Regions from separate parts of the Bradyrhizobium sp. Arg237L genome, predicted to be linked through region 2. Evidence: riboswitches for the same ligand, from Rfam matches in the RefSeq annotation. Region 2 holds a riboswitch; the other holds the start of a gene.
What was found. A riboswitch is a leader RNA that binds a small molecule or an ion and turns the genes downstream of it on or off. The one in region 2 is predicted to bind cobalamin.

Region 1: it holds a riboswitch for cobalamin, as region 2 does, so the genes downstream of both, OZ411_RS31740 (ribonucleoside-diphosphate reductase subunit alpha) here and OZ411_RS20205 (DUF1636 domain-containing protein) in region 2, are expected to answer to the same signal.

The regions. Positions count from the first base shown of each region.
Region 1 is NZ_JAQMIL010000066.1:936-9,594, forward strand. It holds gene metE (5-methyltetrahydropteroyltriglutamate--homocysteine S-methyltransferase) at 1-1,913, opposite strand, end outside; cobalamin riboswitch at 2,020-2,223, opposite strand; cobalamin riboswitch at 2,356-2,575, shown strand; gene OZ411_RS31740 (ribonucleoside-diphosphate reductase subunit alpha) at 2,691-5,567, shown strand; gene OZ411_RS31745 (ribonucleotide-diphosphate reductase subunit beta) at 5,591-6,718, shown strand; gene OZ411_RS31750 (TetR/AcrR family transcriptional regulator) at 6,898-7,572, shown strand; gene pyk (pyruvate kinase) at 7,699-8,659, opposite strand, start outside.
Region 2 is NZ_JAQMIL010000031.1:67,580-76,238, reverse strand. It holds gene OZ411_RS20235 (hypothetical protein) at 1-614, shown strand, start outside; gene OZ411_RS20230 (CbtA family protein) at 670-1,362, opposite strand; gene OZ411_RS20225 (CbtB domain-containing protein) at 1,369-1,551, opposite strand; gene OZ411_RS20220 (hypothetical protein) at 1,577-1,876, opposite strand; gene cobS (adenosylcobinamide-GDP ribazoletransferase) at 1,905-2,687, opposite strand; gene cobT (nicotinate-nucleotide--dimethylbenzimidazole phosphoribosyltransferase) at 2,688-3,743, opposite strand; cobalamin riboswitch at 3,820-4,001, shown strand; gene OZ411_RS20205 (DUF1636 domain-containing protein) at 4,112-4,561, shown strand; gene cobU (bifunctional adenosylcobinamide kinase/adenosylcobinamide-phosphate guanylyltransferase) at 4,558-5,082, shown strand; gene cobW (cobalamin biosynthesis protein CobW) at 5,096-6,106, shown strand; gene cobN (cobaltochelatase subunit CobN) at 6,125-8,659, shown strand, end outside.

The DNA of each region.
Region 1 (8,659 bases), on a different contig from region 2:
GTCTTCCATTCCGACCTGCGCAGCGGCAGGCCTTCCCGCAGCGCTGCCTCGTCGATCTGGATCATGCCGGCGCCGGCCGCTTCGAGATCGTGCACCTCATCCCGAATAGCGAGCGCGATTTGCCGGCACACTTCGCTGCGCGGCAGGTCGTCGCGGACAAACGACCAGTTCAGGATGGTCACGGGGCCGGTCAACATCGCCTTCACCGGCTTTGTCGTCAGCGACTGCGCGAATTGCCACCATTCGACCGTCATCGGCTGCGGTCGCGAGACGTCGCCGTAGAGGATCGGCGGCCGGACGCAACGCGAGCCGTAGGACTGCACCCAGCCGAGTTCGGTGAAGGCGAAGCCGGAAAGCTGCTCGCCAAAATACTGCACCATGTCGTTGCGCTCGAACTCGCCATGGACCAGGACGTCGAGCCCGATGCTCTCCTGCCAACGGATGGCGCGCGCGGTCTGATGCTGCAGATAGGTCTTGTACGCGGTATCGCTGAGTGCGCCCTTGGCATGCGCGGCGCGTGCGTTCCTGACATCGGTCGTCTGCGGGAAGGAGCCGATGGTCGTGGTCGGGAAGCGCGGCAGGTTGAACCGCTCGCGCTGCACCTCGACGCGCTCGGCGAACCGGCTGGCACGATGGCGCGTGCCGTCATCGATGGCGGCGAGACGCTGGGCAACCTTCGCATCGTGAATCCGCGGCGAGATCTTGCGCGCGGCCGCGGCGGCATCGGATGCTCGGATCGCTTCGGACGCATGGGCCCGGCCACTTCCAAGAGCTGCGCCGAGGGCGGCAAGTTCTTCGAGCTTCTGCGCCGAGAATGAGAGCCAGGTCTTCACCTCGGGATCGAGCTTCGTCTCCAGCGCGAGATCGATTGGCACATGAAGCAGCGAGCACGATGGCGCGATCTGGACGCGTTCCTTGCCGAGCTTTGCGACAACGAGCTTGAGCTGATCGAGGATCCGGCTCAGATCCGCGCGCCAGACATTCCGGCCGTCGATCACGCCGAGCGACAGCACGCGCTGCTTCGGAACATCCATGAGATCGCCGAGCTGTTCAGGCGCGCGCACGAGATCGAGATGCAGGCCGGCGACCGGAAGGTCAAACGCGACCGCACGATTGCCGCCGAGCCCGCCGAAGTAGGTCGCCAGCATGATCCTGATGTCCGGCACTGCTTTGGCGATTCCGGAATAGGCGCGCCGTAGGGCTTGCTGAGCGGCGGCGTCCAGATCAGTTGCGAGACAGGGCTCGTCGATCTGCACCCATTCCGCGCCGCGGGCAGCGAGCTCGCGCAACACTTCGATGTAGACCGGCAAGAGCCGGTCGAGCAGCGACAGCGTGTCGAAATGCGCGTCCTTGGACTTGGCCAGTTTCAGGAACGTGACCGGGCCGATCAGCACGGGGCGCGTCTGATAACCCAGTGCCTTCGCCTCCTCATACTCTTCGATCGGCTTGCGCGAGGCGAGCGCAAAATACTGGTTCTTGCGAAGCTCCGGCACTATGTAATGATAGTTGGTGTCGAACCATTTCGTCATTTCGAGCGCCGCCACGCCGTGCGTGTGATGGCCATGTCCGCAGGCCTCGTCATGCGCGTCGGCCTTGGTGCCGCGTGCCATCGCGAAATAGGTCGCAAGCGGCACTGCGCCGCCGGTCCAGCCATAGGTTTCCGGGATCGCGCCGACCATCGCGCAGGTGTCGAGCACCTGATCGTAGAACGAAAAATCGTTCGACGGGATCACGGTGATACCGAGCTTCTTCTGCCGCGCCCAATTGGTCGCACGGAGCCCGATGCCGGTTTCGATCAGCGTCTTTTCGTCCGATGCGCCGGACCAAAAGCGTTCCAGCGCGAATTTCAGTTCACGGCGCGGACCGATCCGCGGCGTTCCGAGAGATGCAACAGCAAGTGAAGTGGAAGACATTGGCTTAACCCCATGAGTTGGGGGCAAAGGCCGTAGTGACACGTCTGGATTCCCTGCGCGAGGTGTGCACGGAATCGCAACCGCACCACCGGGACACCCCGCCCGAGGACGTGTATGTTGTCGAGGCAGGTCTCCTGGCTCGCGGGTCGTTGCTGCGGTCCGGCCTTCCCGAAGCTTTGCAGGCTTCAGTGGCAATTGTGGACCGCGGCTCGCCGCTTACAGTTGCGGGGGCAGCTCCGGCTTCACACCGGCTTCCCTCTTAGCTCCGGAAAAAAGATCTCTCCGAAGAACCACGACGCGTTCACTTACCGGCAAGATCGCGCGAACGTCAACTCGGATGACATCACGTGCGCGTGGCGCCGGTTGTTCACAGCATCGACGGCATGGGCCGAAATTTCTGCGCTTCGCCCATACGTCCCATTGACACCATTCCCCAAATCGCACCAGATGTAGCTGTCACGGTCCATCATGACGCAAGGAATGGTGGCTAAGAGGGAAGCCAGTGATCGCGCATTTATCGCGAGAATCCGGCGCTGCCCCCGCAACTGTAAGCAGTGAGTTGCTCCCGACTTTAGACGTCACTGATGCGGCATCGCATTGGGAAGACGGGGAGTAACGCCGACCTGCGAGCCAGGAGACCTGCCGCGACAGCAAAAGAACGTCCACGGGCGGGGTGTCCCGGCGGTCGCTTGCAGGCTCATGTCGGTGCGCCGCCGGCATCATCACGCAGCGTCGCCTCCGGCATCCGGCCCCAACAAACATCACGGGGTCTGCAAGATGTCACTCTCTCTCGATCGCGAAGCAGCAGTCGCGCCTCTCATCCACCTGCGCCCCGAAGCGATCGCGGCGCCGGAAGCGCGGCTGCCGATGCAGGTGATCCGCCGCAACGGCACGGTGTCGCAATTCGATGCCGGCAAGATCTCGGTGGCAATGACCAAGGCCTTCCTCGCGGTCGAGGGTCATACGGCGGCAGCGTCGCGCCGCGTGCACGAGGCGGTCGAGGAATTGACCGCGGAAGTCGTCGGCGCGCTGTCGCGCCGGATGAGCGAGGGCCGCACCTTTCATATCGAAGACATCCAGGACCAGGTCGAATTGGCGCTGATGCGCAGCGGCCATCACAAGGTGGCGCGGGCCTACGTGCTTTATCGCGAGGAGCGGGCGCGGCAGCGCGCCGAGCAGCAGGCCGCGAAATCTGTGAAGGCACCGAGCGGGCCGATCATCCATGTGACGCTCGCGGATGGCACCAAAGTGCCGCTCGACCATGCGCGGCTGGCGATGATCGTCGGCGAAGCCTGCGCCGGGCTCGACGGCGTCGACGCCGCGCCTGTGGTGGCAGAAATCCAGCGCAATCTGTATGACGGCATCAGCCAGGATGAACTCGCGCTCGCCAGCGTGATGGCGGCGCGCACGCTGGTTGAGCAGGAGCCGAATTACGCCTATGTCAGCGCGCGCCTGCTGCTCGACAAGCTCCGCACCGAAGTGCTGTCCTTCGTGCAGGGCACACCAACCACTGCGTCGCAGGCGGACATGGCCGTGCGTTATGGCGAATACTTCCCGGTCTATATCAAGGCCGGCATCCGCGCCGAATTGCTCGACCCCGAGCTCGCCCGCTTCGACCTGAACAAGCTCGCCGCGGCGCTGAAGCCGGAGCGCGATCTCGCGTTCCAGTTCCTCGGCTTGCAGACGCTTTATGATCGCTATTTCCTGCATGTCCGCGGCGACCGGATCGAATTGCCGCAGGCCTTCTTCATGCGTGTCGCCATGGGTCTGGCATTGCGCGAGATCGACCGCGAGGCACGCGCGATCGAGTTCTACAATCTCCTGTCCTCCTTCGACTTCATGGCGTCGACGCCGACGCTGTTCAATTCCGGCACGCTGCGGCCGCAACTGTCGTCCTGCTTTCTCACCACTGTTCCTGATGATCTCGACGGCATCTTCAAGTCGATCAAGGACAACGCGCTGCTTGCCAAATATTCCGGCGGCCTCGGTAATGACTGGACCCGCGTGCGTGGGCTTGGCGCGCACATCAAGGGCACCAATGGCGAGAGCCAGGGCGTGGTGCCGTTCCTTAAAGTTGCCAACGACACCGCGATCGCCGTCAACCAGGGTGGAAAACGCAAAGGCGCGGTCTGCGCCTATCTCGAGACCTGGCACATCGATGTCGAGGAGTTTCTCGACCTGCGCAAGAACACGGGCGACGATCGCCGCCGCACCCATGACATGAACACTGCGAACTGGGTGCCCGATCTCTTCATGCAGCGCGTCGAGGCCGATGGCGCATGGACGCTGTTCTCGCCGGACGAGACGCCCGATCTGCATGATCTCTACGGCAAGGCTTTTGCCGAGCGCTACGCGTCCTACGAAGACAAGGCCGCGCGCGGCGAGATGCGCGTATCCAAGAAGATCCGCGCGGTCGATCTATGGCGCAAGATGCTGACCATGCTATTCGAAACCGGGCATCCCTGGATCACCTTCAAGGACCCCTGCAATTTGCGTTCGCCGCAGCGCCACGTCGGCGTGATCCATTCCTCCAATCTCTGCACCGAGATCACGCTCAACACTTCGGACGAGGAGACCGCGGTCTGCAATCTCGGTTCGATCAACCTGCTCAACCATATCGGCGAGCGCGGGCTCGACTCGGTCAGGCTGAAGCGGACGGTCGCGACGGCGATGCGGATGCTCGACAATGTCATCGACATCAATTTCTACACCATCCCCGAGGCACGGCGCTCCAACCTGCGGCACCGGCCGGTCGGCCTCGGGTTGATGGGATTTCAGGATGCGCTGCATGTGCTTCGTATCCCGCTTGCGTCCGAGGCGGCGGTCACCTTCGCCGACACCAGCATGGAGGCGATCGCCTATCACGCGATCTCGGCTTCCGTCGATCTCGCCGCCGAGCGCGGCCGTTATCCGTCGTTCGAGGGATCGCTGTGGAGCCAGGGCATCCTGCCGATCGATTCGATCGAGCTGCTTGCCGAAGCGCGCGGTGAAGTCGCGATGGACCGCTCGCGCACGCTGGACTGGGAGGGCTTGCGCGAGCGCGTCAAGACGGTCGGCATGCGCAATTCCAACGTGATGGCGATCGCGCCGACGGCAACCATCTCCAACATCTGCGGCGTGGCGCAGTCGATCGAGCCCGCCTACCAGAATCTCTATGTCAAATCCAACATGTCCGGCGACTTCACGGTCGTGAACGCCTTCCTGGTCCGCGATCTCAAGGCGCGCGGGCTGTGGGACGAGGTGATGGTCAGCGACCTCAAATATTTCGATGGCAGTCTCGGTGCGATCGACCGCATCCCCGATGATGTCAAGGCGCTCTACGCGACCGCGTTCGAGATCGACAGCGCCTGGCTGATCGAGGCGGCGGCGCGGCGGCAAAAGTGGATCGACCAGTCGCAGTCGCTCAACCTCTATATCGCCAACCCCTCCGGCAAGAAGCTCGATGCGCTGTATCGCGTGGCCTGGCAGCGCGGCCTGAAGACGACCTATTACCTGCGCTCGCGCAGCGCCACCCATGTCGAGAAGTCGACGCTGAAGGGCACCGACGGCAAGCTCAACGCCGTTACAGTTGCCCCGGCGATGTCCACCGCCCCGGACTTGTCCGGCGCCATCGCGTGCTCGATCGACAATCCCGAATGCGAAGCCTGCCAGTGAGCAGCGGAATAAGGAACAACACCATGCTCGACTGGTCAGAGCCCGCCGCGCCCGCGCGCTACGCGGCCATCCCCGTCATGAACGTCACCGCAGCCGGCAACCAGACCGGCCTCGGCGCCATCGATCGCCATGGCGGCCGTGTCTCGGTCGACGACAAGCGGATGATCAACTGCCGCGCCGACGTCAATCAGTTGCTGCCGCTGAAATACAAATGGGCGTGGGAGAAATATCTTGCCGCCTGCAACAACCACTGGATGCCAACGGAAGTCTCGATGCAGGCCGACATCGCGCTGTGGAAATCGCGCGACGGCCTGACTGAGGACGAGCGCCGCGCGATCAAGCGCAATCTCGGCTTCTTCGCGGCGTCCGAAAGCCTCGTCGCGAACAACATCGTGCTCGCGATCTATCGCCATCTGACCAATCCGGAATGCCGGCAATATCTGTTGCGGCAGGCCTTCGAGGAGGCCGTGCACACCCACACCTTCCAGTACATCGTCGAGAGCCTGGGGCTCGATGAAGGCGAGCTGTTCAACATGTACCGCGAGGTGCCCTCGATCACGGACAAGGCGGCGTGGGCGCTGAAGCATACACAGCATCTGGACGATCCCGATTTCAGGACCGGGACGCCGGAAGCCGACCAGGCGTTCCTGCGCGACCTCGTCGCCTTCTACGTCATCTTCGAAGGCATGTGGTTCTACACCGGCTTCGCGCAGATCCTCTCGCTCGGCCGGCGCAACAAAATGGTCGGGATCGCCGAGCAGTATCAGTACATCCTGCGCGATGAATCCATCCACCTGAACTTCGGCATCGATGTCATCAACCAGATCCGAATCGAGAATCCGCATCTTTGGACGAAGGCGTTCCAGGAGGAGATTCGCGAGATGGTGCGGACGGCGGCCGAGCTCGAAGCAGCCTATGGGCGGGACACCATGCCGCGCGGCTTTCTCGGATTGAACGCGGCACTCTGCGAAACCTACATGCACTTCATCGCCAATCGCCGTTGCGCCCAACTCGGGCTCGCGCCGGTATTCGATGAAGCCGACAATCCCTTTCCCTGGATGTCGGAGGCGATGGACCTGAAGAAAGAGAAGAATTTCTTCGAGACCCGCGTGATCGAATACCAGAACGGCGGCGCGTTAAGCTGGGAGTAACCAAGGTCCGGCGGTGGGACCCCTTCTTTTTGTGCATTCCAGACGGCACAAATCCGTCTTGCCAGACGCCATGAATAGGTGTTCATCTTTTGTAGCGATCCGCGCTCGATCGCCCAAAATAGTGAAGTCTCGTTCGGCCGATCCCGAGCCGGCGAGAGCCTGGGGACGGGAACCGCGCCATGGTCTATCGGCGAACCCATCAAGTGGTAAAGCGGCTGGCCGCCCGGCGCAGCGCCATTCTGGCGGCGGCGCGCGAAGCGGCGGCGGATGGCGGCATGGCCGCGGTGCAGATCGCGCCCGTCGCGGTCCGCGCCCATGTCGCGGCGGGAACCGTCTACCGTTATTTCCCGTCCAAGGCCGACCTGATCTCCGAGCTGATCGCCGAGGTTTCGCGCGACGAACTCGCCGCGATTCGCCGGGCGGCCGATGCCGCGCCGGGGCCGTCCTCGGCGCTGGCCGCCGCGGTCACCACGGTTGCCGTCCATGTGTTGTCGCAGCGTAAGCTCGCCTGGGGCATCCTGGCCGAGCCTGTCGATGTCGATGTCACCGCCTCGCGGCTTGCCAGCCGGCGCGAGATCGCCGGCGAAATCGCCACTCGAATCGATGCCGCGGTACGCGCCGGCCACCTGCCGGCGCAGGACACCGCGCTCGCCGCCACCGCGCTGCTCGGCGCGCTGCATGAGTCGCTGGTCGGCCCGCTCGCGCCCGACAATCTCGACGATCCCGCCAAGCTGCGCGACGCCGTGCAAACGGTGACGCTGCTCGCATTGCGCGCCGTCGGCGTCATGGACGCCCGCGCCCGCGGCCTCGTGGTGCAGGCCACCACGCCCGCGAAGGCGCTGGTGGGGGCGTAGGCGCCAAGAGCGAAGTAGGGTGGGCAAAGCGAAGCGTGCCCACCATCTGTCGACAGTTGCGTTCCGGAATGGTGGGCACGCTGCGCTTTGCCCACCCTACGAGGTTATGCGCCGTACGAACGCCCGTCACTTCTCCGTGTCGCTTTGGGGCGCGACGGAGGCGATTCGGACCATGTTGGTGGTGCCGGGGATGCCGAGGGGGACGCCGGCGACGATGATCACGCGCTGGCCTGCGCGGGCAAAGCCATCCCTGAACGCGATGGAGTTGGCGCGGTCGACCATGTCGTCCTGGTCGCGCGCGTCCTCGGCGACGACACAATGCACGCCCCACACGACCGAGAGCTTGCGGCCCGTCGCCAGGTTCGGCGTGATCGCAACGACCGGCACCTTGGGCCGTTCGCGCGCGACGCGGATTGCGGTCGAGCCTGACGAGGTCCAGCAGATGATCGCCGAGAGGTCGAGCGTCTCGGCGATCTGGCGCGCGGCATCCGCGATCGCATCGCCCACCGTCTGCTCCGGCTCGGCGCGCTGCGCGGTGAGCACGCCGCGATAGGTCGGGTCGCGTTCCACTTCCTCGCCGATGCGGTTCATGGTGGTGACCGCTTCCACCGGATATTTGCCGGCAGCCGATTCCGCCGAGAGCATGATCGCGTCCGCGCCCTCATAGACGGCGGTGGCGACGTCAGAGACCTCGGCGCGGGTCGGCACCGGCGCCTGGATCATCGATTCCAGCATCTGGGTCGCGACCACCACCGGCTTGCCGGCGCGGCGCGCCATCCGCGTCATCTGCTTCTGCAGGCTCGGCACGCGCTCCAGCGGCAGCTCGACGCCGAGATCACCGCGCGCGACCATCAGCGCATCGGATGCCTCGATGATGTCGGCCAGCCGGTCGATCGCCTGCGGCTTCTCGATCTTCGCCATTACTGCGGCGCGGCCGCGGATCATCTTCTTGGCCTCGTGGACGTCCTCGGCGCGCTGCACGAAGGACAGTGCGATCCAGTCGATGCCCGTCGTCAGCGCGGCCTCGAGATCGGCGCGGTCCTTCGGCGTCATCGCCGACACCGGCAGGTCGGTGTCGGGGAGGCTG
Region 2 (8,659 bases):
TCGTCTGTACCGGCCAGACGGTCGACGGACAGCCCGGCCTGGAAGGCTACTACAAGGAGTGGGATCACGACCTTACTCCCGATGAACGGCTGCAATTCTCACCTGGCGAGCAATGTCCCCCGTTTCGAGCGGATCTTGCGCCACGGCTTCCGGAAAACACCTGGCCAGAAGAGCGCCTTCAGAAAGTCCTGCGCAACTACGCGATGGAATACATCACGTCGATCGTGCCGGAAACCATCACCGTGCTCGGTCCTGAGGAGGGTGGTCACCTTGCTGGCGCTGCAGCGCGGCTGGTGGGGATGCATACCTTTGACGACGTCGCTTCGCTGCTCGGCGGTGTCGGTCCTGGGGCTGCGGGCTTCGCCGGCGCGTTCGCTCGCATTGCCTGTGGGCAGGGCGATGACGCCGAGTTGCGCGTGCAGGGCGCGACCGCGACGGTACGGCAGACCTCATGGCACCTGATGGCAGAACGCGGGCCGCTGTCTCCGGCGGTGTTCGACGCCTGGAATGAACTGTGGGTCGGCGCCGCGCTCGCGCATGATCGTTTCATGCGTGTCGACATGAGGGAGCGCCGTGATCGCGGCGATCCGTCCTGGTGCTGGCAATTCCGGTGAGGAGCCAGCGGGCGCAGCTTGACGATCGGCCGCCTAACTTCGTTGTCTTGATACTTTATACTTTCTCGAACGCGAGGCTCGTTGCGATGCCCAACAGGCTCCAGAACAAAAGTCCGGTGAGTACGACGGTCACCACGAACTGGTGAGAAAGGGAGGCCGGCACTTCGACATGAGACTCGGGCGCAACAGGCGCGCCGACGAGATGCGGTATGATAATGAGTATGAGCCCGAGGACCGCAGCCCACGGTTCGGAGCGCAGGATCAGGAGGTAGAGCGCCGACGCTGTCAGAGCAGCGGTTGCGACCCACCAGATTTGCCGCGCGGTGAGATCGGCGACCGGCAAACCCGGCAGCTCCGGAGGGAGGCCGAGACCGGGCGCCGCGACAAAAACGACGAAGCCGCCAAGGCCCCAAAACAGACCCTCGCGCCAATGGACCGGTCGTTGCCGAAGCGCATAGATGCCGGTGAGCATGAGGCCGAAGCCAATCGCAGTAAGGATGTTGGCGGCGACGGTCAGGGCGTTGCGCTGCAAGCCCTCTTCGGGTTCCCATTCCGCATCGTGATGATGATCCGCTTCACCACCACTGGAATGGGCGGCCTTGTGCTGCGCATCGGCCGCGGCTTTCTCGTAGATTTCGCTCTTCTGGATCAGCGGCACGGTTCCGAAGAACTGCACGACCGATATCAGCGCGCCGACGATCAACCCGGCAAGCGACGCCGCAAACACGATCGATCTGAAGACGTGCATCTGTCGTCAGTGACAGGGGAAGGCGTTCGCGTGGCGCACGTCGTGGGCGGCGTTATGGACGGCACTGATGTGCGAAAAGCCGACCATGCCAACGACGAACAGACCGAGAGCCATCGCCAGAACGGCCTGAACGATGACATTCGTGCCGGTTGCAACGGCTGTAAAATCGGCTGACTGCGTCTGCTGCATGGTGATCCTCATTCCGCGAGTCATTCTAGCCCACGGCATCGCCCGATGCGACCGAATTTTTTATCCGGCGACGGATGTCGCGGCTCGTGAGATGAAAGTTCTCCGTTTCTCGGATGCTTCTGGCGATCAGCTTGGCGTGGGCCGCCGCTTCGAACGAATCGCGGTGTATCAGGTAGAAGTCGATGCACTGCCGTGGCGAAGGCGTGTAACCCAGCAGCGTCCGGAATGCGCGCCGGTGCATGACGCATATACCCATGTGTCCGGTGGGACGGAATGCCAATGAATCGATGTCGCTTCGCCAGATCGGTTCGCTCTTGTCAGACACCGATGACTCACTCGAACATGGGCGCAGATCACATGGCCGACCGGATGACGGCGGCAACGCCAAGCAGAAAGCCGACCTCGAACACCTGCTCGATGGCCCCGAGCACGTCGCCGGTATAGCCGCCGATCAGCCGTCGCGACCACAGCGTGACCGCAACTGCCAGTGCGATACCGTAAGCGATGCCGACAATAAGCGCGGTTGGGGCATGCGTACCGGAGGCCGCAGCAAGTGGCGTCAGTGCGAGCAGCGCCACAATCGTTGCGAAGCCGATTTCGCCTGCCCGGAGCGGAGAGGGCGTATAGGCCACCTTCATCGCGGACGTGTTGCCTGCATATTTCATCCAGCCAACGATCGGCAGCACCACGGCGCGGCCGGCGGCTCCGCTCGCAATCAGCGCCGCCGCGCCAATCCAGGCCGGCATCTCGGCGAGCGCCGCGACGCGCAATGCAATTGCGAAAATCAGCGCAAGCGTGCCATAGGTTCCAATCCGGCTGTCCTTCATGATGGTGAGACGCTGTTCGACCGTCCAGCCGCCGCCAAAGCTGTCTGCGGTATCGGCCAGGCCATCCTCGTGCAATCCGCAGGTGAGAAGGACACTTGCCAACACCGCCAGGAGCGCCGCGATGACTGGCCCCAACACGAGGGCTGTGAGCACAAGGGTCGCCGCCGAAACGAGACCCACGATCGCACCAACCAGCGGGAAGAATTGCGACGAGCGGACCAGCCACTCGGAATCAGGCGCATCGTTCGAAGCGCCGACAGGGATGATCGTAAGGAATCGGACCGCGTCGCGAAAACGATCCAGGCGCATCTAGATCCTTCCCTCCAGCACGTCGCTGAGGTCGGCGACATCGGTCAGCAGGCGGGACGCGGCCCGTACCAGCGGGACGGCCAGCAACGCGCCGGTACCCTCGCCAAGTCTCATGTCGAGAGCGAGTAGCGGCCGTGCCTGAAGCGCCGCGAGCACGATGTCGTGACCCTTTTCGGCCGACCGATGCGCGAACACGCAATAGTCGCGCGTCGCCGGCGCCAGCCTGACGGCAACAAGGGCGGCAGCGGACGAAATGAAGCCGTCGATGACGACAGGACGACGATGCGCCGCTGCGCCAAGCGCTGCGCCCGCCATCATGGCGATCTCGAGGCCGCCGAATTCCCTGAGCACCTCGAACGGCGCCGTGGCATCGCTACGATTGGCCGCCTTGTGGATGGCAGCGCGCTTGCGCGCCATGCCCGGCTCGTCCTGGCCGGCGCCGACGCCGATGCAGTCATCCAGCGGAGCGGGCGCCAGCCGATGCACCAGAAGCGCCGAAGACGCCGTGTTACCTATTCCCATCTCGCCGAGCGCGATGATGTCGGCGCCATCATCGATTTCACCGGAAGCTATGGCAAAGCCGGCCGCGAGCGCCTTGCGCGCTTCCTGGGCCGACATCGCCGCCTCGCGCGCAGAATTCGCGGTGCCGGCCCGAATCTTGATGGCGAGGAGGTCGCGATGGGAAGGCAGTTCGCTGGCGACGCCGGCGTCCACGACGCGGATCCTGACATCCGAGGCGGCCGCAAAGGCGTTGGCGCTGGCGCGACCTGCGAGATAGGTCCTTACCATCGCGGCCGTCACGGCGGACGGATATTGCGAAACGCCTTCTTCCGTCAGCCCGTGATCACCAGCGAACACGAGCAGGACGGCGTTCTGCAGCGCTGCGGCCGACGGATGGGTGATCGTGCCGAGCTGCACAGCCAAATCTTCGATTCGTCCGAGCGATCCCGGCGGCTTGGCTTTGCCGTCGATTCGCGCGCGCATCGTTGCGGCAAGCGTCTGATCGATTGGAGCGATCGCGGGGATTTGCCAGTCAGATGGGATTTGGAAGGTCATGGGCTCCTCGTGCGCGCGCCTTAAGTGGCCGAAGGAAACGGGCAGGTCAACTGCGGTTGACCGCCGTCGCGGGGACAGCTAGCGTGGCGGCGATGGTCCTTCCTTCGGGAAGGTGAAAAAGGGAAGCCGGTGCAATGCCGACGCTGCCCCCGCAACTGTAAGCGGCGAGCCAAAGCCGAAGCCACTGGGATGACCGGGAAGGCGGCGAGAGGCGACGACCCGCGAGCCAGGAGACCTGCCATCGCGTATTGTGCTTTGGAGGTTCGTCGGGCGGGGTGCACCGGACGGAATGAGTTCGATGGTCGTTCCACCGTCGAACGCGATCCAACAAAGCTCGCGGCCGTCATGGCCCTGACTTGAGCATTGTGATGGATCGCAACGACGTCGATCAGCAAGACCCTGATACTCGCCCGGACGAAGCTTTGCCTGCGACCGCGCCTGGCGGTTCTGTCATCGTGAGCGTATGCGTCACCTGCAAGACGTCAGAGGGCGTCCTGGCTGGCCCTGCCATGTTCGACGCGATCCAGGTCGCTACAAGCGAACGTGATGCTGCTGTTCAAGTCCGGCGCGTGCAGTGCTTGAGCGTGTGCAAGCGGCCGACCACGGTCGCGGTTTCGAGCTCGGACGGTTACACCTTCCTGTTCGGCGATCTCCAGCCCGAGGGTGCTAGTGCCGTCGTGTCTTTCATCGATTCCTATCGCAAGTCGACCTACGGCCTGGTGCCGTGGCGCGAGCGCGCCGAAATCCTGCGCAAGGGAATGGTGGCGCGGCTGCCGCCCGCCCGCTGGTCGCCCGAGGATGGCAGCGCTCCGAAATGACTGATCTCTCGACCACGCTGGTGCTCGGGGGCGCACGTTCGGGCAAATCGGCTTTTGCCGAGCGGATGATTGCCGAAAGCGGCCTTGCACGCGTGTATCTGGCAACGGCGACCGCAGGCGACGGAGAGATGCAGGACAGGATCGCGCATCATCGCGGCCGGCGTGGGTCGGATTGGACAACCGTGGAGGAGCCGCTGGCGCTCATTGATGCCTTGACACAGGTATCGCGGCCCGGCTGCGCGGTGTTGGTCGATTGCCTGACACTCTGGCTCTCCAACCTGATGCTCGCAGGGCGTGACCCCGATGTCGAGACGAAAGGGCTCGCGCGGTTTCTTAGCGTAGCAGCAAACCCTGTTGTCCTGGTGTCGAACGAGGTCGGTCTCGGCATCGTGCCTGAAACCAGGCTCGGCCGCGAATTCCGCGATGCGCAGGGCCGTCTCAATCAAGTAATCGCCTCGGTCGTTCCCAACGTCGTGTTCGTCGCGGCCGGCCTTCCGCTGTGGCTCAAACGTTCCTCTTAAGGAGTCCTGAAATATGTCTCGTGTTCCAGTTACCGTGCTTACTGGCTTCCTCGGGGCCGGAAAGACGACGCTGTTGCGCTCGCTTCTAACGCAAGCCGACGGCCGCCGCATCGCCGTCATCGTCAACGAGTTCGGAGATGCGGGTTTCGACGGCGGTCTTGTCGAGGAATGCGCGGCCAAGGCCTGTGCGCCCGGCGATATCGTCGAGCTGACCAACGGCTGCATCTGCTGCACCGTCGCCGACGATTTCATTCCGACGATGGACGAGCTGCTGACTCGGGACGAACCGCTTGATGCGATCGTGATCGAGACGTCAGGTTTGGCGCTGCCGCAGCCACTCTTGAAGGCGTTCGCGTGGCCTGCGGTCCGCACGCGCGCGACCGTCGACGGCGTCGTGACCGTCGTCGATGCTCTGGCGCTGTCCGAGGGACGTGTCGTGCTCGACGAACAGGCGGTCGCGGCCCAGCGTGCTGCGGACGAGGAGATCGATCACGACGACCCGATCGAGGAAGTGTTCGAGGATCAGCTCGCCTGCGCCGACCTCGTGGTCCTTTCCAAGAGCGATCTGGTGTCGCAGGAGGTGCTTGCCGGGATCGAAGGCCGGCTTGGCGCACAGTTGAGGCAAGGTGTCCGCGTCGTCCGCTCTCACGGGGCTCTTGCTCCTGACGTGCTCATCGGGATGAAAGCCGATGCCGAGAATGACCTCGCCGCGCGGGCGGGTCACCACGGCGAAGAAGAGCACGATCACGACGATTTCGACAGCATCGTCGTGACGCCTGCGGCGGCCGAGAGCGTCGAGGCGATGCGCGCGCGGGTCAGCGACGTCCTCGGTCTCTCGGGGGTGCTGCGCGTCAAGGGCCATGCACGGATCTCCGAGAAGCCTGCGCCGATCGTGGTGCAGGCGGTCGGCAGCCGTGTCGAGCTGGCGTTCGCGCGGCCTGACGCCAAGCAGGCCGAGCATCTGGTCGTGATCGGCCTGAAGGGCTTCGACGCCGATGCGGCGCGCCGCGCGCTTGCGGGATAGCCTTTCGAAAGGCGATCAATGCATCTGAAACTCGACAGCGGCGGCAGCATCGACGACGGCGATGTCGCGCGCGACCTCGGGCAGGAAACCGCCGACATCGTCATCCTGTCCGCGGCGGATAGTGATCTGGCGGCCTTCGGTGCTGCGCATGCGGCATTGCCTGCGGACTTCCCGAGCGTCCGTCTGACCAATCTGCTGGCTCTTGGTCATCCCGCCTCGGTCGATCTCTATGTCGAACGCACGCTGAGCGAAGCAAAGATCGTCGTGCTTCGGATGCTCGGCGGCGAAAGCTATTGGCCGCACGGCGTTGAAAGCCTTCGGCGCGACGCGATCCAGCGCGGAACGTTGTTCGCCTGCATTCCCGGCGAAACCGACTGGAACGCTGCATTAGCCGCGCGCGGCACGCTCGGCGCCGACGAGACCTACGAACTGTGGCGCTATTGTACTGAAGGCGGCATCGACAACGCGCAGTTGGCGCTTCGCTTCGCCGCGCATCTGATCGGCCACGGCAACAGGCCGCCGTCGGCGCGGCCAATGCCGGCCGCCGGCTTCTGGAACGGCGAACCTGCCACCGACGAACGCCCCAACGCTGTCGTGATCTTCTACCGCGCCCTCGTCGCAGGCGGCGATACCGCCGCGGTCGATGCGCTGTGCTCCGCGCTCAGGGCGCGTGGGCTCAATGTAGTCGGGCTCTATGTCACGAGCCTCAAGGACGAACGCTCGATCGCATTCCTGCGCCCGGCGCTCGCCGCACATCCGCCCGACATCATCGTGAACGCGACGGCCTTTGCGACGGCGACCGCGCGCGAAAACGCCGGGATATTGTCGGAGACCGACTGTCCCGTGCTGCAGGTCGCCCAGGCCGGCATTTCCCGCAAAAGCTGGGAAAGCTCGACCCGCGGCCTCAACCCGCGTGACCTTGCCATGCATGTGGTCTTACCCGAGGTTGACGGGCGCATCTTCGCCAATGCCATTGCGTTCAAGGAATCCGGACAGAGCCTTGGCTCCTTCACGCCGACAGCTTTCCGCCCAGTCGGGGATCGCGTTAAGGCTACAGCCGATCTCGCTGCGGCGTGGGTGCGGCTGCGCCGTACGCCTGCGAGCCAGCGACGGGTCGCCATCGTCCTCGCCAACTATCCCAATCGCGACGGCCGTCTCGCCAACGGCGTCGGTCTGGATACGCCGCAAAGCCTGATCGGAATCCTCACTGCTATGGGCAACGGGGGATACGCGATTTCCGGCGCACCTGATGATGCGGCCAGCATGATGCGGCTCTTGCAGCAGGGACCGACCAATGCGCTCGAGGGCCGCGCCTTGCGGCGCGGTGGCGCGTCATGGCCGCTTGCGGAATACGAAGCGGCATTTAGTGCGCTCCCTCCCAATGTTCAGCGTGCGGTCACGGAGCGTTGGAGTGATCCCGTCCATGATCCGCACGTCACCAATGGCGTGTTTCGTCTCGGCCTGCATCGGTTCGGCAACGTCGTTGTCGGCGTGCAGCCGGCGCGGGGCTACAACATCGATCCCAAGAGCACCTATCACGATCCGGACCTCGTTCCTCCCCATCACTATCTGGCGTTCTATCTTTGGCTGCGCCGCGTCTTCGACGCCCACGCGATCGTTCATCTCGGCAAGCATGGCAATCTGGAATGGCTGCCCGGCAAGAGCACCGGGCTTTCCGCCGATTGCCTGCCGGATGCGGTGCTCGGCCCGTTGCCGCATCTCTATCCATTCATCGTGAACGATCCCGGCGAAGGCATCCAGGCCAAGCGCCGCACCTCCGCGGTCATCGTCGATCATCTGACGCCGCCGATGACCCGTGCCGGATTGCACGACGATCTGGCGCGGCTGGAATCGATGGTGGATGAATATTCGGTTGCAACCGACCTCGATCCGAAGCGCGCGGCTGTTATCGCCGAGGACATCCTTTCGATGGCGCGGGCGCAGCGGCTCGATGCCGATGTCAACCTGACGCGGGACATGCCGGTCGGCGAGGCGCTGCGTGCGCTCGACGCGCATTTGTGCGATATCAAGGAAATGCAGATCCGCGACGGCCTCCACGTGTTTGGGCGTGCGCCCGATCCGAGACAGTGCGCCGATCTTCTCGTGTCGATTGCGCGCGTGCCGCGGTCGGACCGCAAGCCGGAAGACGCCTCGCTGCAGCGGTCACTGGCGCTCGATCTCGGTCTTGTCGATTTCGACCCGCTGACCCGCGATCTCGCTGCCCCATTCACAGGGCCACGGCCGGCGGTCCTGGCCGCGCTTGGCTCGAACCTGTGGCGGACGACGGGGGACACTGTCGAACGGATCGAAGAACTGGCGTTGCGGCTAGTATCGGGCGAAACGATGCCGGACCCATCGTGGATACGCACCGCAGCCGTGCAGAACTGGATCGAGACGAGATTGCGGCCGGCCATTGACGCGAGCCCGCCGCAAGAGATGGCGGCATTGCTGCGCGGTCTTGATGGCCGCTTCGTGTCTCCCGGTCCGTCGGGAGCGCCGACGCGTGGCAGGCCCGACGTGCTGCCGACCGGCCGCAACTTCTTCGCTGTCGAC